4 regions of the Rummeliibacillus sp. G93 genome follow, and region 2 is predicted to be linked to each of the others. Evidence: riboswitches for the same ligand, from Rfam matches in the RefSeq annotation. Region 2 holds a riboswitch; each other region holds the start of a gene.
The links. Region 2 has a riboswitch for S-adenosylmethionine ahead of M2M59_RS08050 (methionine ABC transporter ATP-binding protein). Riboswitches for the same ligand answer to the same signal wherever they lie in the genome.
Positions count from the first base shown of each region.

Region 1: it holds a riboswitch for S-adenosylmethionine, as region 2 does, so the genes downstream of both, M2M59_RS08690 (5-methyltetrahydropteroyltriglutamate--homocysteine S-methyltransferase) here and M2M59_RS08050 (methionine ABC transporter ATP-binding protein) in region 2, are expected to answer to the same signal.
Region 3: it holds a riboswitch for S-adenosylmethionine, as region 2 does, so the genes downstream of both, metK (methionine adenosyltransferase) here and M2M59_RS08050 (methionine ABC transporter ATP-binding protein) in region 2, are expected to answer to the same signal.
Region 4: it holds a riboswitch for S-adenosylmethionine, as region 2 does, so the genes downstream of both, M2M59_RS00935 (O-acetylhomoserine aminocarboxypropyltransferase/cysteine synthase family protein) here and M2M59_RS08050 (methionine ABC transporter ATP-binding protein) in region 2, are expected to answer to the same signal.

Region 1 is NZ_CP097314.1:1,748,530-1,752,746, forward strand. It holds gene M2M59_RS08680 (NAD(P)H-dependent flavin oxidoreductase) at 1-582, opposite strand, end outside; gene M2M59_RS08685 (PH domain-containing protein) at 766-1,179, shown strand; gene M2M59_RS08690 (5-methyltetrahydropteroyltriglutamate--homocysteine S-methyltransferase) at 1,231-2,334, opposite strand; SAM riboswitch class I at 2,464-2,564, opposite strand; gene M2M59_RS08695 (nucleoside triphosphate pyrophosphohydrolase) at 2,658-2,993, opposite strand; gene M2M59_RS08700 (hypothetical protein) at 3,241-3,456, shown strand; gene M2M59_RS08705 (DUF5105 domain-containing protein) at 3,749-4,217, shown strand, end outside.
Region 2 is NZ_CP097314.1:1,619,262-1,623,478, reverse strand. It holds gene M2M59_RS08055 (methionine ABC transporter permease) at 1-651, opposite strand; gene M2M59_RS08050 (methionine ABC transporter ATP-binding protein) at 641-1,672, opposite strand; SAM riboswitch class I at 1,769-1,871, opposite strand; SAM riboswitch class I at 2,015-2,115, opposite strand; gene M2M59_RS08045 (hypothetical protein) at 2,357-2,617, shown strand; gene M2M59_RS08040 (PA2928 family protein) at 2,749-4,074, opposite strand.
Region 3 is NZ_CP097314.1:2,258,432-2,262,648, reverse strand. It holds gene pckA (phosphoenolpyruvate carboxykinase (ATP)) at 1-1,214, opposite strand, end outside; SAM riboswitch class I at 1,493-1,610, shown strand; gene metK (methionine adenosyltransferase) at 1,858-3,051, shown strand; gene M2M59_RS11240 (YiaA/YiaB family inner membrane protein) at 3,287-3,706, shown strand; gene M2M59_RS11235 (gamma carbonic anhydrase) at 3,751-4,217, opposite strand, start outside.
Region 4 is NZ_CP097314.1:171,540-175,756, forward strand. It holds gene M2M59_RS00925 (hypothetical protein) at 1-1,145, shown strand, start outside; gene nfsA (oxygen-insensitive NADPH nitroreductase) at 1,199-1,930, opposite strand; SAM riboswitch class I at 2,107-2,218, shown strand; gene M2M59_RS00935 (O-acetylhomoserine aminocarboxypropyltransferase/cysteine synthase family protein) at 2,327-3,622, shown strand; gene M2M59_RS00940 (homoserine dehydrogenase) at 3,859-4,217, shown strand, end outside.

The DNA.
Region 1 (4,217 bases), 130 kb from region 2:
TTCAATACCTTCAGCACCAAGCGAGAGGCCTGCAAGCAATCCTCTACCATCGCCAATACCGCCACTAGCAAGAACAGGAATAGATACGGATTCAACAACGCGCGGTACAAGAACTATTGTGCCAATATCTTCGCGTCCTAAATGGCCGCCACCTTCTTGACCAACTGCCATCAATATATCTGCTCCTAGTTCTTCCGCTTTCTGAGCTTGCCTTACTCCTGAAACCAAGACTAGAGTGCGAATATCTTCATTTTTAACGCGTTTTAACACTGGTGCTGGATTACCACCTGTAATAGAAATAGCAGGTACTTTCTCTTCAATTGCGGTTTCTAAAAGCTCTTCATATGCATTTTGATGTTTTGAAATAGCGAAGTTGACGCCAAAAGGACGATCTGTTAATGTGCGCACTTTTCGGATTTCATCTCGAAGCTTTTCCTTAGATCCCAAAGTAGCGGCTGTAATCTGTCCTAGCCCGCCAGCATTTGAAACCGCAGCGCATAAATCGGCGTAAGCCAAATAAGCAAGACCACCTTGGACAATGGGATACTTAATTCCAAGAATCTCTGTAACACGTGTTTTCAATTTGGACACCCCCATGTATTGTATATACCTTTCTTTCTATTAGTATAAGGGAATGCAAAGAATTTTCATATTATTGGAACTAAAATAGAATGAAATGCGGGTCTGCATTTGATAAAGTAATATAAAGAATTAATTTCCATATATGAATGTTTTAAAAATAAATTAGCGAAAGGATTTAACAAGATGTATTACCCATCTAAAAAAGATTTATGGCAATACCCTTTATATTGGGGTACAATCATTGCTTGTTTCGCACCTCTTGTTGCAGGAAGAGATTATGTAGTCCTTGTTTTTACTGTTCCGTTAGCAATTTTGCTCATATGGGGTTGGTTTTGTACAGGATATAAAGTTAATCAAAGCTACCTGATTATTCGAAATGGCCCCTTCAAAAAGAACGTTCCTATCAAAGAGATTAAAACAATTGCTAAAACCAAAAATTTGCTTGCTGCCCCTGCCCTTTCAATAGATCGATTGGAGATCATTTATGACGCAAACAATAAAATGGCACTTGTATCTCCAAAGGAGCAGCTGCAATTTTTAGCTACTTTAAAAAGTATTAACCCTAAAATTGAATTAGACTCCAAGCTAAATCAGTAAATCCTCTATGAATCAAAATAAGGAACAGCTTTACTAGCTGTTCCCACTCTCTTATCCCCAAATCTCTTTTGATATATCAACAATAAACTTTAATTTTGCCCATTGTTCTTCTTCCGTTAGAATATTACCATGATGGGTTGAAGCGAATCCACACTGTGGGCTGATACATAGCTGCTCGAGTGGTACAAATTGTGTTGCCTCTTCTACACGAGCTTTGATGTTTTCCTTGTCTTCCAACTCGCCGAATTTTGAAGTAAATACTCCCAGAACTACCTGCGGCCCGCCCTTTGGAATATAGGATAGTGGTGTGAAGTCGCCAGACCGATTGTCATCATATTCTAAGAAAAATCCGTCCACTTTTTCATTTACGAACAAAGTTGGAGCAATTTTAGCATAACTTCCTTCAAACGCCCATTTTGAACGATAATTCCCCCGGCATAAATGGGTAGTTACTATTAAATCTTCCGGTTTGCCTTCTAACACTCCATTTGCTACCCGAAGCGCAAGGTTAATCAATTCTTCACGTGAATATCCACTGTCGTTAAATGGGATATTCTCAGCATTCAGTCCCGCAATATAGACATCATCCAACTGCAAATAACGACAACCTGCTTCATAGAAGGCCTGGATTGCATCCCGGTAAGTTTGGATAATATCACTCGCATATTCCTCGATATCTGGATAGATGTCAAGGTTTCTTATGCCAGCATTGAATAATTGGTTTGGGCTAGGTATCGTTTGTTTTGGAATTGCCCGATCTCCTACAATTTCTTTGAACTCTAGAAAATCTTGAATATGCGGATGATTTGAGTTGAAAGAAATCTTTCCGTTATTACGAACATCATATTTTTCTGTTTCTTCTCCTTTAAATTTGAAGCCGTGTTCTGGGATATATCCTTCAACACCGTTTAAATGTTCAAGAAAATCTGTATGCCAAAATCTACGTCGAAACTCACCATCAGTTACTGCTTGTAAACCAACATCAATCTGTTTATCCACCGCTTTTTTGATCTCTTCCGTCTCAATCTGATGTAATTGTTCTGCGGATATGTTACCTTCTTGATAGTCCTTACGTGCTTGGTGAATGCTTTCTGGTCTTAATAAACTACCTACATGATCAGCTCTAAATGGTGCTTTTACTAACGTCTTTGTCATCAAAATCTCTCCCTTAGTTTCATTTAGTTAATTGACTAATTGACTCCAACTCTTCTATCCTCTAAATAGAAAAAACCCTCTTCTCAATGAATAAGAAGAGGGTTGGAATACCATACGAAAAAAACGCTCCTCTTATCTGCTAGCTTTACGCTACTGGAATTGGCACAGTACTTTAATAGTCCGCTGCCGAGGCTTCAAAGGGCCAGTCCCTCCACCTCTCTAGATAAGAAAATCAACATATTAAGTTTGTATAAATATATAATAACGCAATAAATAGAATTGTCAATGTTTTTTAAAAATTTTTAAATTTGATTTTAAATCAACTATATATTCTCCTCATCTTGCACCTCAACCAAATAAATACCTTTTGAAAAACGTCCACTTTTTTCAGCTTTAGCTAAACGTGATTCTTCCAATTCTTTCAATGAAATATTATAAACTTCTAATGCTGTATGTATAAGTTCCAAAAGGTCTGCCAATTCTTCCTTCATCTCTTCCTTATTTTTTGCTTCTTGTACTTCATAGGCTTCCTCTATGAATTTTTGCTTCATTTTCTGTAGTAACTCTTGTTCACTCAATTGTTCAACTATACATTTTTTCCCTTTTCCTTCGATGATTTGCGGGATAAAATCTCGGACTAATTTATTGTAAATTGGCAATTTGTACTCACCTACCTCTGAGTATTTTAGTATAAATAGAGTTTTTAGTACTGTTTCTTTTTTCTCTATTTTACACTATTTTATAAGAAAAACTAGAATTTAGAAGTAATACATTTTATCCTTTATAGGAAACCATCAGCTGATCACCACTATTACCGATTACACACAAAAATTGCCGAATTCTGTTTAAAAAATGGTTTAACTTTTTGAATTGAGGCTATATGTAAAGTAAGAAAGGATGATGAAAATGAAAGAAAATGACAAAGCCGAAAATTTAAAAGAAGGACCATTGGATACACCAGATGAAGTAAAGTCTGATAAAGAAAGTATCTACGACAAAGACCCTGAAATGCAAACGGTTGATCCCATCCCAATGGAGGAGTTAAATCAACAAGTTGAAGATGAAAAACACAACCATCATACAAAGGATACCTCTTCAAGTGAAGAGCGCTATCCTGGCTAGGCTAGTGCTTCTCTATTACTCACATACATCCGTGCAAGACATGTATAAGAGACTTTCATGAGAGTGAAAGTCTCTTTTCTCAAGGGGCGGAATACGAACAAATACATACGGCAACTAGAAGAATCCATACCCTTTCACTGCTTATTTATAAGCATTTCACAAAAATTTTGCAGTTGAATACCTTAGAATGATGATTCTATTGTGAAAGATTGGTTACCATTTGGTTCAGCAAATTAAAAAGAAAACGGAGGGGTTTCCTATTAACAGAAAGAATTTGTGGCTGCTAAGCCTATTGGCTATTCTTACCTTTGCCTTAGCGGCATGTGGAAGCAGCAAAAAAACAAACAAATCTGGAAGCGAAGCGAGTGATATTGCGTTTAAAGTTAATTCTGGAGAATATGTAACAATTACCAAGTATGATGAAACCGATGAAAAAACATATCTCAAATTAAATGTGACAGTCCAAAATAAATCTAAAAATGAAATCCCAGTAAATTCTTCAAACTTTAGTTTATATGGTAGCAAAGATGATGAAAAAATTGACTCTGTCTATGTAAATCCACCGGATGAAGAATCTTTTAAAGAACTATCAGGAAGTATCTCTCCTGAGAAAAAAGCGAGTGGTGACCTCTTTTACCCTGTCAATAAAGAAGAAAAGTATGAGCTTCATTATCAACCGCGCATTTATGATGACAAAGGTGAGAAACATAAAGAGTTAGTAGTATCAGTGGATCCGTCGAAGTATAAAAATGATTCAGAGA
Region 2 (4,217 bases):
TTAACCTCTTCTTATTTTTTTCGATAAAATGTTGCCAAATGACTGTAGCCCCTGAACCAAAACAATTAGTATGGCTACGGTAATTAGCATGGTGGTCGTATCAAAACGTTGATAGCCGAACGTTATGGCTAAGTCGCCAATACCACCGCCGCCTACGGTTCCTGCCATAGCCGATGCTCCAATCAGACCAATTGTCGCGATGGTAAAATTCACAATAAGTGAACTAAGAGCCTCAGGCAGTAAAAACCTGAAAATTGTCTGAAATGGAGTAGCCCCCATAGCATCTGCCGCCTCTAAAACACCTTTATCAACCTCTAGTAGCGAGCTTTCAACTAATCGAGCAATGTAAGGGCCTGCGTAGAAGACTAGTGGAACAATAGCTGCAGATGTTCCAATAGATGTTCCGACAATGAGCCGGGTAACTGGGATGATGGCTACGAGCAAAATAATAAAGGGCACAGATCGGAAAACATTGATCACTGCATTTAAAACCGTGAATACTGGAAGGTTCTCAATGATCTGTCCTTTACGAGTGACAAATAACAGGATGCCTAGCGGAAGGCCGATAATGATTGAAAAGATAAATGAAAAACCAACCATTTGAATAGTTTGAATGAGCGCTTCAATGATTTGTTCAGAATTAACTAGCATGTGCTACCACTTCCTTGTAAAGAATTTGTTGAGCTTGCATATATGATAATGCTCGTTTCACTTCCGTATCGGCTCCTTGGATTTCAACAATCAGTTTGCCAAAAGGAATACCTTGCAGTTCGGTAATATTGCCGAATAGCACATTGATTTCCACATCGAGAATTTTAGATAACTGTGATAAAAAAGGACTTCCTGTAGACTCGCCGACAAACGTAATATGGAAAATATGATTTAGTGCTTGCTTGCGTTCCATCATATTGAGTATTGATGGTGGAATTTGATCATGCATTACGGTACTAACAAAGTTTTGAGCAGTGTTAGTTTTCGGTGCGGAAAAGATATCAAATACTGTTCCTTCTTCTATCACTTTCCCCGCTTCCATCACTGCCACTCTGTCGCATATTTCTCGAATGACAGCCATTTCATGCGTGATCATTAAAATCGTAATCCCATACTCTTTGTTAATCTTCTTCAAGAGTTCCAATATGGAACCAGTTGTCTGTGGATCTAGAGCAGAGGTCGCTTCATCACAAAGTAGAATTGAAGGCTGTGTTGCTAAAGCGCGCGCTATGCCTACGCGTTGTTTCTGGCCGCCGGATAGTTGATCAGGATAGACTTGAGCTTTGTCACCTAAACCAACGAATTCAAGTAATTCTGAAACCCTTTGTTTGATTTGATCCTTAGGAACTTTACTTAAAATGAGCGGCATGGCTACATTTGCATATACTGTTTTGGAATTGAGCAAATTAAAGTGTTGAAATACCATACCAATGCTTTTCTTTACTTCGCGAATTCGCTTTTTGCTAATGGTTGTTAAGTCATGACCGTCTACTATGACTTTTCCGGAAGTAGGTTTTTCTAGTGAATTTACACAACGAATTAAGGAGCTTTTTCCTGCACCACTGAAGCCGACTACGCCAAATATTTCACCTTTATTAACTTTTAAATTAATCGAATTTAATGCACGTATCTCCTTTCCTCCGCTGTTATACACTTTAGAAACATTTTGGAATTCTATCATCCGTTCAATCTCCTTCCGATTTTTTCAACAAAAAAGTCCTTCTCCATGGAAGAAGAAGGACAGTAAGACATATGACTTCATATGTACGGTAACGTCTTCTTATCTTCCAAGCTTAATCGCTTGCTGGAATTGGCACGGTGCAAAAATGTCCGCTGCCGAGGTTTCAAAGGGCCAGTCCCTCCACCTCTCTTGATAAGGGCAATATTTAATTAAGTATAAGTGGTACATCTGCTAAACTGTGTTTTTAATTCCCCCTTTCAAATTAATTTTGCCATAAAAAAATCCTTCTCCATGGAAGAAGAAGGACACAAAGACATATGGCTTCATATGTACAAATACGTGTTCTTATCTTCCAAGCTTAATCGCTTGCTGGAATTGGCACGGTGCATATGTCCGTTGCCGAAGCTTCACAGGGCCAGTCCCTCCGCTTCTCTGGATAAGAAAAATGATTATTTGATTGATTTTTACTATACATGGTCATTTTTGAATAGTCAATATAAAATAATATTTTAAAAGATTTTTATTTTTCTTATTGATGTTTCTTTTATTATTTACATAGACTAACGAGGTTTATATATTTATTATTTTTATCTATTTTCAATGATTATTTCTCTAATAATCATTATATATTTTAGAAAATTTTGATAAAGTGTTATTACCCATATTTTACAAAGGAGTAATTCTATGAAAAAAATACTGACTGTTTTTTTGCTTGTAAGCTTTGTATTTCTTCTTAACTTTCTTATTTTAGGTCCTACTCGTACCTTGCTACCTTATTGGACTTCTTTCTTTATCATTTGTTTAGTCATTACCTTATTTAATTTCTTCCGATCAATGAATAAAAATTTTACAGTAACATTTATTTTTATGGGTGTTGCATTGGGTTGTTTAGGTTTATGTTTATTTTCTTTTTTGATTACTAGTGGATATGAAATTTACAAATAAAAGAGGAAAAATACTCTTTCCAATTTAAAAGCCGATGAAATTTTACAGCTAAGTAGAATTTCATCGGCTTTTATAGATAGTTTATAGTAAACAAAGTACAAGAAAGAGACTTTAGTAGTTTCGTTTATTAATTATTTTCCAAGCTTATAATCATACTGATACACTACTTTCCCTGTTTCGTTGTTGATTTTATATTGATAACGTCCCGTCCAAGCATAGACAAACTTTGTGTCAGCGAATACTTCTAATGAAGTGGTGGCATTCTCAAGTGGAGCATCTAAAAGTTGCTCCCAAATCAAGTCTTGTTTTGTAAGATCAAGTAAGGCTAAGGTCTGCCGATTATCGTTGCGCTTTTTCTGATAAACAATGAGCTGCTTTTCAACAGGCTTACTTTCAACTAGCCTTACGCCCATTAGCTCGGGGTAAAGTTTTTTTATTTTCTCGCTTCGTTTTTCAACACCTGCTACACTCTCATCCCATCCTACTGGTAAAGTACGTATTTTATCAGCATAACTCGGATCTTCTTTTATTTCGTTCGTAGCTAAATTTAACTTAAAATAACGACCATCTAAGCCGTAAAGATAGACTTTATTTAGACCTTTAATAGAATAGTCAGTATACATGTAGCTTAAATTATCTTCTAATACAGGGAATTTATTCAGAAAGTCTTTTTCGTCTGCTTGCTTTTTCCCTGTTTTTGGATCTATAAAATAAAGGGTTTTCTTTTTATTATTTAACACCAACAGTCCCTCGCTAGTCTCTCCTACTAAGTATTCTTGCCAAGTAGAGATCCTACTCCACAGCTTTTTACCAGTATGAAGATCAATAGCACTCATTAAGAAACCTTTAAAGTTGGTGGTTATTCCATTTTCTGTTCCATTGGGTGTAGTTTTACTTATTTTAACGACCGATATTGGCTTTTCTTTTAAATCGAAGAGTACAACAGGTGATTCTAGTTCAATTCTTTTGGGTGCGAAAAGTCCATTAAACCCCCATAACAGGCATGAAAAAACGAAAAACACCGTTATTAAAAACGAGCTGAATTTCAAGAACATTTTACCTAAGGTTTGTTCTTTTTTCTTCAATTGATAAATTTGGCGAGGTATAAAAATAAATAATGATAGGATAACTAAGGCAGCAATCACTGTTAACAGAATGTAATCAGACCGCCAACCTGTTGGTATCCAATTGGCTAGATAATTTGGCTGCAGGAACTTGAGTAAGGCCGAACCAAGTAGAAAATTAAAGAACAGTACAATAATTAATTTTTTAAAAATCTTAATTATTGAAAAAGGCTCAGTTTCTTCGTTTCTCTTCTTCGCTACTATATAAATCATCTTGATAGGCAAATATAATAAACGGAGGTAGAGTAAGATTAGAGCCGTATTATGTATTATATTAGAATTAAAGTTTAGCAGCATTAGCCACTTTTCAAAAAAATTTGTTATTATATCCATTTTTCAATCCTTTTAATTAATATTTTACTTAATTATATCATTCTCTTCCTATTTCTCACAGTTTTCACATGTCCAAGGCTCATGATCACCTAACCATCTCTAGCCTATTTTAAGATGAGGAACATTAGAAAACTTTCCTCACA
Region 3 (4,217 bases), 640 kb from region 2:
ACAGAAGCATGTAGTGGGAAGAATGGAGCGCCAAAGCATGTAGAGAATACTGGTTCTGGTTCTACGACACCGCGTTCTGTTCCAGGAATTTTGGAAGTGAAGCCAGATAAGAAATGATACATCGCTTGCTCTTTCGTTAATTTACTGATTGGAGGCAATACGCCAAACGCATCAGCTGTTAAGAAAATAATTGTTTTAGGGTGACCACCAACAGATGGACTTGCAATATTTTCGATATTTTGGATTGGGTATGCAGCACGTGTATTTTGAGTTAATGTAGTATCATCATAGTCAGGTATGCGTGTTTCTGGATCGATTGTTACATTCTCAAGCACTGTGCCAAATTTGATAGCATTATAGATTTCTGGTTCTTTTTCAGCAGAAAGGTTGACTGTTTTCGCGTAGCAGCCTCCTTCTATATTGAATACTCCATTGTCTGACCAGCCGTGCTCATCATCACCAATTAATTTGCGATTGCTGTCAGCAGATAAAGTCGTTTTACCTGTACCGGATAGGCCGAAGAATAATGCTACATCGCCTGATTCACCAACATTTGCAGAGCAGTGCATAGACAGAATACCTTGTTGTGGTAATAGGTAATTCATAATGCCGAAGATTGATTTTTTCATTTCGCCAGCATATTCTGTGCCGCCGATTAAAATAATGCGTTTTTCTAGAGATACGAGAATGAATGTTTCAGAAGATGTTCCGTCTACTGCTGGATCAGCTTTAAAGGTAGGAGCAGAAACAATAGTGAAATCTGCTTCATGTTCTTCTAATTCTTCAGCTGTAGGGCGGATGAATAATTGATGTGCAAATAAATTATGCCATGCGAATTCGTTCACAACACGAATGCCAAGACGGGATGAAGGGTCAGCACCCGCAAATCCTTTGAAAACAAAAATTTCTTCTTTTTCTTTTAAATAGTCTACTACTTTCGTATATAATGAATCGAAAACTTCTGAAGAAATAGGTTGATTGATTTTACCCCAATCAATTTTGTCTTTAGAGGATTCTTCTTCTACCATAAATTTATCTTTAGGAGAACGTCCTGTATATTTGCCAGTTACTGCGCGAACAGCACCATCTACCGTTAAGATTGCCTCTCCACGTGAAGTTGCTTTTTCCACTAATTGTGGAACTGAAAGCTGTTCTAAAATATTGCGCCCTTGTAATAAATCATTCAGTTCATTCGCAATTTCTACTGAATTCATCTGTGTACGTACCATCCTTTTTATATTATTACCCTTGCTAAGTGGGTGAGTATTAATCTTTTCGAGAATTAGTATAACACATTAAGCGTATTAGTCTATACTAATAACTCGTTATTTTTTAAAAGTTTTCTATATAAATTAATTCATTAATTTACTTTACGAAAACGCTTAACTACATCACACAACAAAATTCATCAAAAATCAACTTTTTTCTTTATTTTTTATCGAAAATTTGACTTTCTTGTTCAATTCGCTTACTATATGCTATAGAACGGATACTCTTATCCCGAGCTGGTGGAGGGTCAGGCCCTAAGAAACCCGGCAACCTGCATTTTATCAAGTGTTAAATGCGCTGGTGCTAATCTGATGCAAGGAATATTCCTTGAACGATAAGAGTGAAAGGTGCTTACGAAACATATCCTTTCCTCATTGTGCGAATGAGCGAAAGGTTTTTTTGTGTAAAAATTGAGGCAAATTGATTTTGTTTCATATTAATATATAGCATGTATGTAAGGGCACTTTCTATATCCTCGTGTTTAAAAAGCAGCTAAAGCTTGGCGTTTAATCCATTTAAACGGACATGGGTAATGAGTACCGTATCACTTTCGAGAGGATCTCGTTGATTTAGGAGGAAACCAACCAAATGACTAACAGAAGATTATTTACTTCAGAAAGCGTAACAGAAGGACATCCAGATAAAATTTGTGACCAAATTTCGGATGCCATTTTAGATGCCATTATTGCAAAAGACCCGAATGCGCGAGTTGCATGTGAAACAACTGTCACAACAGGCCTTGTCCTTGTTGCAGGAGAAGTGACGACTTCAACATATGTTGACATCAAAGGAATTGTAAGAGATACAGTAGCTGAAATTGGTTACACACGCGGTAAATACGGTTTCGATGCAGAAAACCTAGCAGTACTTGTAGCAATTGGTGAACAATCACCGGATATTGCACAAGGTGTAGACCAAGCACTGGAAGCTCGTGAAGGCAAAATGTCAGATGCAGATATCGAAGCAATTGGTGCAGGGGACCAAGGGTTGATGTTCGGCTATGCTTGCAATGAAACACCTGAGTTAATGCCGCTTCCAATCAGCTTAGCTCACAAATTGGCACGCCGTTTAACAGAGGTTCGCAAGACAGGTCAACTTGCATACTTGCGTCCGGATGGAAAAACACAAGTAACAATTGAGTATGATGAAAACAACCATCCAGTACGTGTGGATACAATTGTTATCTCAACTCAACATGATGAAGATGTAACATTAGAACAAATTCAACAAGATCTTAAATCAACAGTAATCAATAATGTAGTGCCAGCTGAATTACTGGATGAAAACACAAAATACTTCATTAACCCAACAGGCCGCTTTGTAATTGGTGGACCAAAAGGGGATGCAGGTCTTACAGGACGCAAAATCATCGTTGACACATACGGTGGGTATGCGCGTCATGGCGGCGGTGCATTCTCAGGGAAAGATGCAACAAAAGTAGACCGATCTGGAGCATATGCAGCTCGTTATGTAGCTAAAAATATTGTAGCTGCAGGCTTAGCAGAGCGCGCAGAAGTTCAGTTAGCTTATGCAATCGGAGTAGCTCAGCCAGTTTCTATTTCTGTAGATACTTTTGGTACAGGAAAGGTCACAGAAAGCAAATTAGTAGAAGCCGTTCGTGAGACATTTGATTTGCGTCCTGCAGGCATTATCAAAATGCTTGATCTTCGCCGTCCAATCTATAAACAAACAGCGGCTTACGGACACTTCGGTCGTGTTGATTTAAATGTACCTTGGGAAAATACAGATAAAGCTGAAGAATTGAAAGCTAAATTTAAATAAATAGAGTTTCTTGCTATGGAGGTTTTTCCTCCTAAGCGATAAGCTGATTCTTATGAGAACCCTGTCACATTTGTGATAGGGTTTTTGGTTTTTATTCTCCATTAATCTTGATAGGTTGTGAACAAACTATTCTTTAAAAATAAAATGAAGGCAAAGTAAAAGCTTGATACATTTTCGGTTCATAACCTTTTCTCTCTTTGAATAAGTTAATAAGAAGTTCAAGGAGGAGAGATGGTTGAAAACAAATGAATTCTTTTTTCTCACATGGGCTGCTTTTTTAACCGGCTTTGGTTTTGTCTTAGTTGCGATTTGGAATACAGATTGGCAACTTGTTGAGCGAGGATTCTATACTATTTTGTTGGGGTGGATTACTTTTTCTGCTTTTTCACTTGTAAAGACAATTCGCGATCGGCATGACGGAATTAAAGTAACAAAAGAATATTTGCTCCTTTGTTATTTATCAACGATTGCTTCATTTGGAATAGGGATGATAAGTGTTTGGAATACAGACTGGGACCTTGTCGAAAAGGGATATTATTGGCTAGGGATTATTTTTGTCTTATACACCTCTTTCGCGCTATCAAAGGAAATACGTGACAGACAATATGGTAAGTCACTCAAAGGCAATGGCAATGGAGAGGAACAAGAAGAATAAAAAGTAAAAAGATGGCCTCCCTTTTGAGAGAAGCCATCTTTTTATTATCTTTCTGAATTTTGTTGGACAGATTTATAGAACTGGCCCTTTTCATGATATTCGTTGATAATGCGGACCATGTCTTTTTTATCTTCATCAGTTAATTCCCGTACTACTTTAGCTGGTCGGCCGAAAGCCATTGTATTCGGAGGTATTACTTTTCCTTGTGTCACAAGGCTCCCTGCCCCGATGAATGCTCCCTCGCCAATTTCTGCGCCGTCTAAAACAATTGATGCCATACCAATAAGCGCACCTTTTTTTACATGGCAGCTATGTAGTGTCACTTGATGACCGATTGTTACCTCATCTTCTAGGACAAGCGGTCTGCCAGGACTTTGGTGTAAACAGCACAAGTCTTGTACGTTCACTTTACTTCCAATAATAGTAGGGGACACATCACCTCTAATCACTGTATTATAAAATACAGATGAGTCTGGTCCAATTGTGACATCCCCAGTGATAACGACATGAT
Region 4 (4,217 bases), 1.4 Mb from region 2:
AGTTTTCTGACTTTTTCAAATGGATGAAGGGGAAAGTTTCGCCAGGGTATCTCATCATGAGTGCAACCGATTCATCTAACAATCCAAAGTTCGTTAAATCAGAAATGGTTTATACAGCTTCTGGCTATTTTAACAATAATGTCGAACGCCATATGAGACTTGCTAATCCAAAAGAAATTTTTTATGGCGATCCACAATTGGAAGTAGACGATGACGGCAAGCCATATTATATCAGAACGTATGGAAAATTCATTTCTGCGCGTAATGGCTTTGATCCAAAGGGCATTGTTATGGTAGATGTAAAAACAGGCGCTTCTAAAACGTATACATTAGATAAAATACCTGCCTTTATTGACGGAGCGATCTCTCCCGAAGCAGTAAGCCGACAAAATGAATATTTCGGCAAATATGTGCATGGTTTTTGGAATAGTCTAGTCGGCAAGAAAGATGTGAAATTGCCATCAGATGAAGGGACAGAAGCGAATGTCAGCCCTGTCTTTGATGAGAATGGAACAATGTTTTACTTCACTGATTTTAGAAGTCCGAAAAAAGGCGTAGATTCTATGCTTGGCTACTCTTTAACAGACGCGCGTACAGGTCATGCAACGTACTATACAGGCAATAAAGAAGAATCCTATATGGATTCGCAGGGTGCTATTCAAATCATTGAAAAAAAATTCATCGAGAAAAAATGGCGTGCTTCTATGCCGATTATCTACAATTTTTACGGTGAAGCTAGCTGGCTTGTGCCAGTATTAGATTCCAATGGCTTCCTACAAAATTACTCGATTGTGTCTGCAGCAAGGCCTGAACTTTCAGTATCTGCTGCAACTCCAAATGAAGCACTACGGCAATATAAAACAATTATCTCCCGAATTGGCAACAGTTCGCTAAAAGGAACATCTGCAGCAGAAGAAAAAGAAACTCAAGGAAAAGTAGTCCGCGTTTATAAAGAAAAGAATGGGGATTTCACAACTGTTTCCTTCTTGCTAGATAATAAAGAAAATTATATTGTGAGTTCAGAAGTGGCTCCTCTCGCAGTCTATCTGAAAGAAGGCGACACGGTGAAGCTGAAATATGTGAATTCAAGCGAAGTCTTTTTACCAGTAAAAGAAATGGTTATAGAGGGAATCGAAGAAAAATAATTAAAAAAGCTCTATAAGGCAGGCAAAAGCCAAAAACCTTATAGAGCGTTTTTCTATTTCCAAGTAAATCCTTTGGATGCAAGGAAGTCTTTGATAAATGGACGACGCTGTTCCACTAAGAAATCAGCCATTTGTTTTGTCCAATTCGACATTTTTTGATTCGATGAACGATGTTGGTAGTATTCTTCTAATGTCGCATCATATTCATCAAGTAATGTATCGTATTTTTCTTCATCATAACTATTTTCATGTAGCACGGCATCCAGTGGAAGTCTTGGTTTTGTTTCATTTCTTTTCGTCGGTTTTCCGATCGTCATGGCGAACATAGGAAAAACGTGTTCAGGCAGATTGAATAATTCACTGATATCAGCTGGGTTATTGCGTGCACCGCCAATATAACAAATGCCGTATCCTTCTGATTCAGCAGCAATAACAAAGTTTTGTGCAAATAGTGCTACGTCGGCTACGCCTGCAAGAAGGTTTTCAGCAGAATCAGCCACAATTTCTACACCTTGCTTTTTGCCGGCAGCCTCCAAACGCTTGAAGTCAACGCAGAATAAGAAAGAAGCACCCGCTGTTTTGAATTGGAACTCATTGTTAGAGAGCTCGCCTAATTTTTTCTTTTTGTCGGCATCAGTTACCCAGATGACACTGTATGCTTGGATGAAATGTGAGGTAGCAGCCATTTGTGCTGTTTCAATTAAATCTCGTACAACCTCTCTTGGTATCTCTTCACCTGTATATTTTCGAACTGATGAATGGCTACGCAATAAATCTTTAACCATCTGTAGAACAACTCCTATTTTGTGGATTTCTCTAATTAACTATAGGAGAAATTGTAGGAAATGACTAGCGAAACGAATCCGCTTGTATGTAATATTTAGAAATATCAAAAAATAGTATTGACTTTTTAAAATGCAATACCTATACTTACAACAACAAGATGGAACAGAATAAATTACCTTTATCAAGAGTGGCGGAGGGAAAGGCCCTGCGATGCCCGGCAACCAGTAAGTTATCTTACATGGTGCTAATTCCTACAGATTCTTTATTGCGAATCTGACAGATAAGGGGAGGAAAATGCTAATGACCCTCTTCTTATGTGAAGAAGGGTTTTTCTTTTGGAAAAATCCTTGCCACACCTCAGCTTTCCATCTCAAACTATATTAGGGGGAATTAGAATGACAGAATTTCGTAAAGAGACTTTAGCAGTACGTGGTGGCCAAACGCCTGATCCTACAACTGGTGCAATTGGGGTGCCAATATACCGAACAACAGCCTATAGATTTAATGATACAGAGCATGCACGGAAATTATTCGCCTTGGAAGAGCCAGGCAATATTTATTCTCGAATCATGAATCCAACTGTTGATGTCTTTGAAAAACGAGTAGCCTTGCTTGAAGGTGGAACAGCAGCGGTTGCTCTATCATCAGGCATGGCGGCCATTTCATTTTCTATTTTAAATATAGCGCGTGCTGGTGATCATATAGTTTCAGCTGCGAGTGTGTATGGAGGAACGTACAATTTATTTGCTAATACTTTGCCGCGATACGGAATCAATACTACATTTGTAGATGAACGGAAGCTTGAAGATTTTGAAGGGGCAATCCAAAAAAATACAAAAGCGATTTATGTTGAAACGATTGGTAATCCTAGTCTTTCAGTAGCAGATATCGAAAGTATTGCGGATATTGCCCATCGACACGAAATCCCTCTAATCATCGACAATACATTTGCCTCACCGATTGGATGTAGTCCTATTGAATATGGCGCTGATATTGTGATTCACTCTGCGACTAAGTGGATTGGCGGGCACGGTACAACAATCGCTGGCGTGGTGGTGGATGCAGGCAAGTTTGATTGGACACGAGGCAAATTCCCTGACTATACAGAAAGAGATGAATCCTATCATGGCATCCGCTATGGCATTGATGTGAGTAATGCAGCTTTCGCTACACGCCTGCGCGTACAATTGCTGCGCGACTTTGGGCCAACGCTTAGCCCAGATGCTGCCTTCCAACTATTGCAAGGTCTTGAAACACTGCATCTTCGTGTGCCTTATCATAATGAAAATGCTAGAAAGGTAGCTGAATACTTACGTCAGCATCCTCAGGTGGAATGGGTAGGATACAATGGCTTCTCTGATAGTGAATTCGCTCCTCTTGCTAAAAAGTATCTAAAGAATGGCTATGGCTCTGTTCTTACATTTGGAATTAAAGGAGGCAGAGATGCTGGACGCGAATTTATCGACAATGTCGAATTGTTCTGTCACGTGGCAAATGTAGGAGATGCCCGCTCATTGATTATTCATCCGGCCTCAACAACTCATCAACAATTAAACAGTGAAGAGTTGAAAAAATCAGGCGTGCAAGAGGAATTAATTCGCTTATCTATTGGGTTAGAAGCAATCGATGATATCATCTCTGCACTAGAAGAAGCATTCACAAAGGTAAGCCCAAAAGTTGCAGCAAAATAATTTGTTAATGAGTTTCGCTTCGCCTCAGGGAAGTAGCAGCATTTCCTAAAAAATTTTTTAAATAAATAAAGAAAAGAGTGATGGATTGTCTTTTCACTCTTTTCATTTTGATTTAAATGAACACTCCAGGTACACACATGTCTTTTGTAGGAGGATTTATCTTGTAAACATACTCTGTGTAAGCTAAAATCATCAGTATGTAGATTAATTCAGTATAAGACAATGGAGGCGGTTTTTTGAAAAAGGTAAAGGTTGCTATATTAGGTTTTGGTACAGTTGGCCAGGGGGTCTATCGCATATTAACAGAAAAGCGCAGTCAATTGAAACAGATGCTAGATGTCGACCTAGAAGTAGCAAAAGTCCTCGTCAGCAATCCGAATAAGCCACGTCCTCATGCTGCTAAAGAGATGCTGACAAATCAAATAGAGGAAATCCTGGATATTTCGAATCTTGATGTTGTTTTCGAAGCAATTGTAGGAGAGGAACCTGCATATCAATACCTTGACCGCCTTATTGAAAAGGGATGCAACGTTATCACCGCTAATAAAGTGATGTTTTCTAAGCATGGCAAATCACTTCAGGAAAAAGCAGCGAA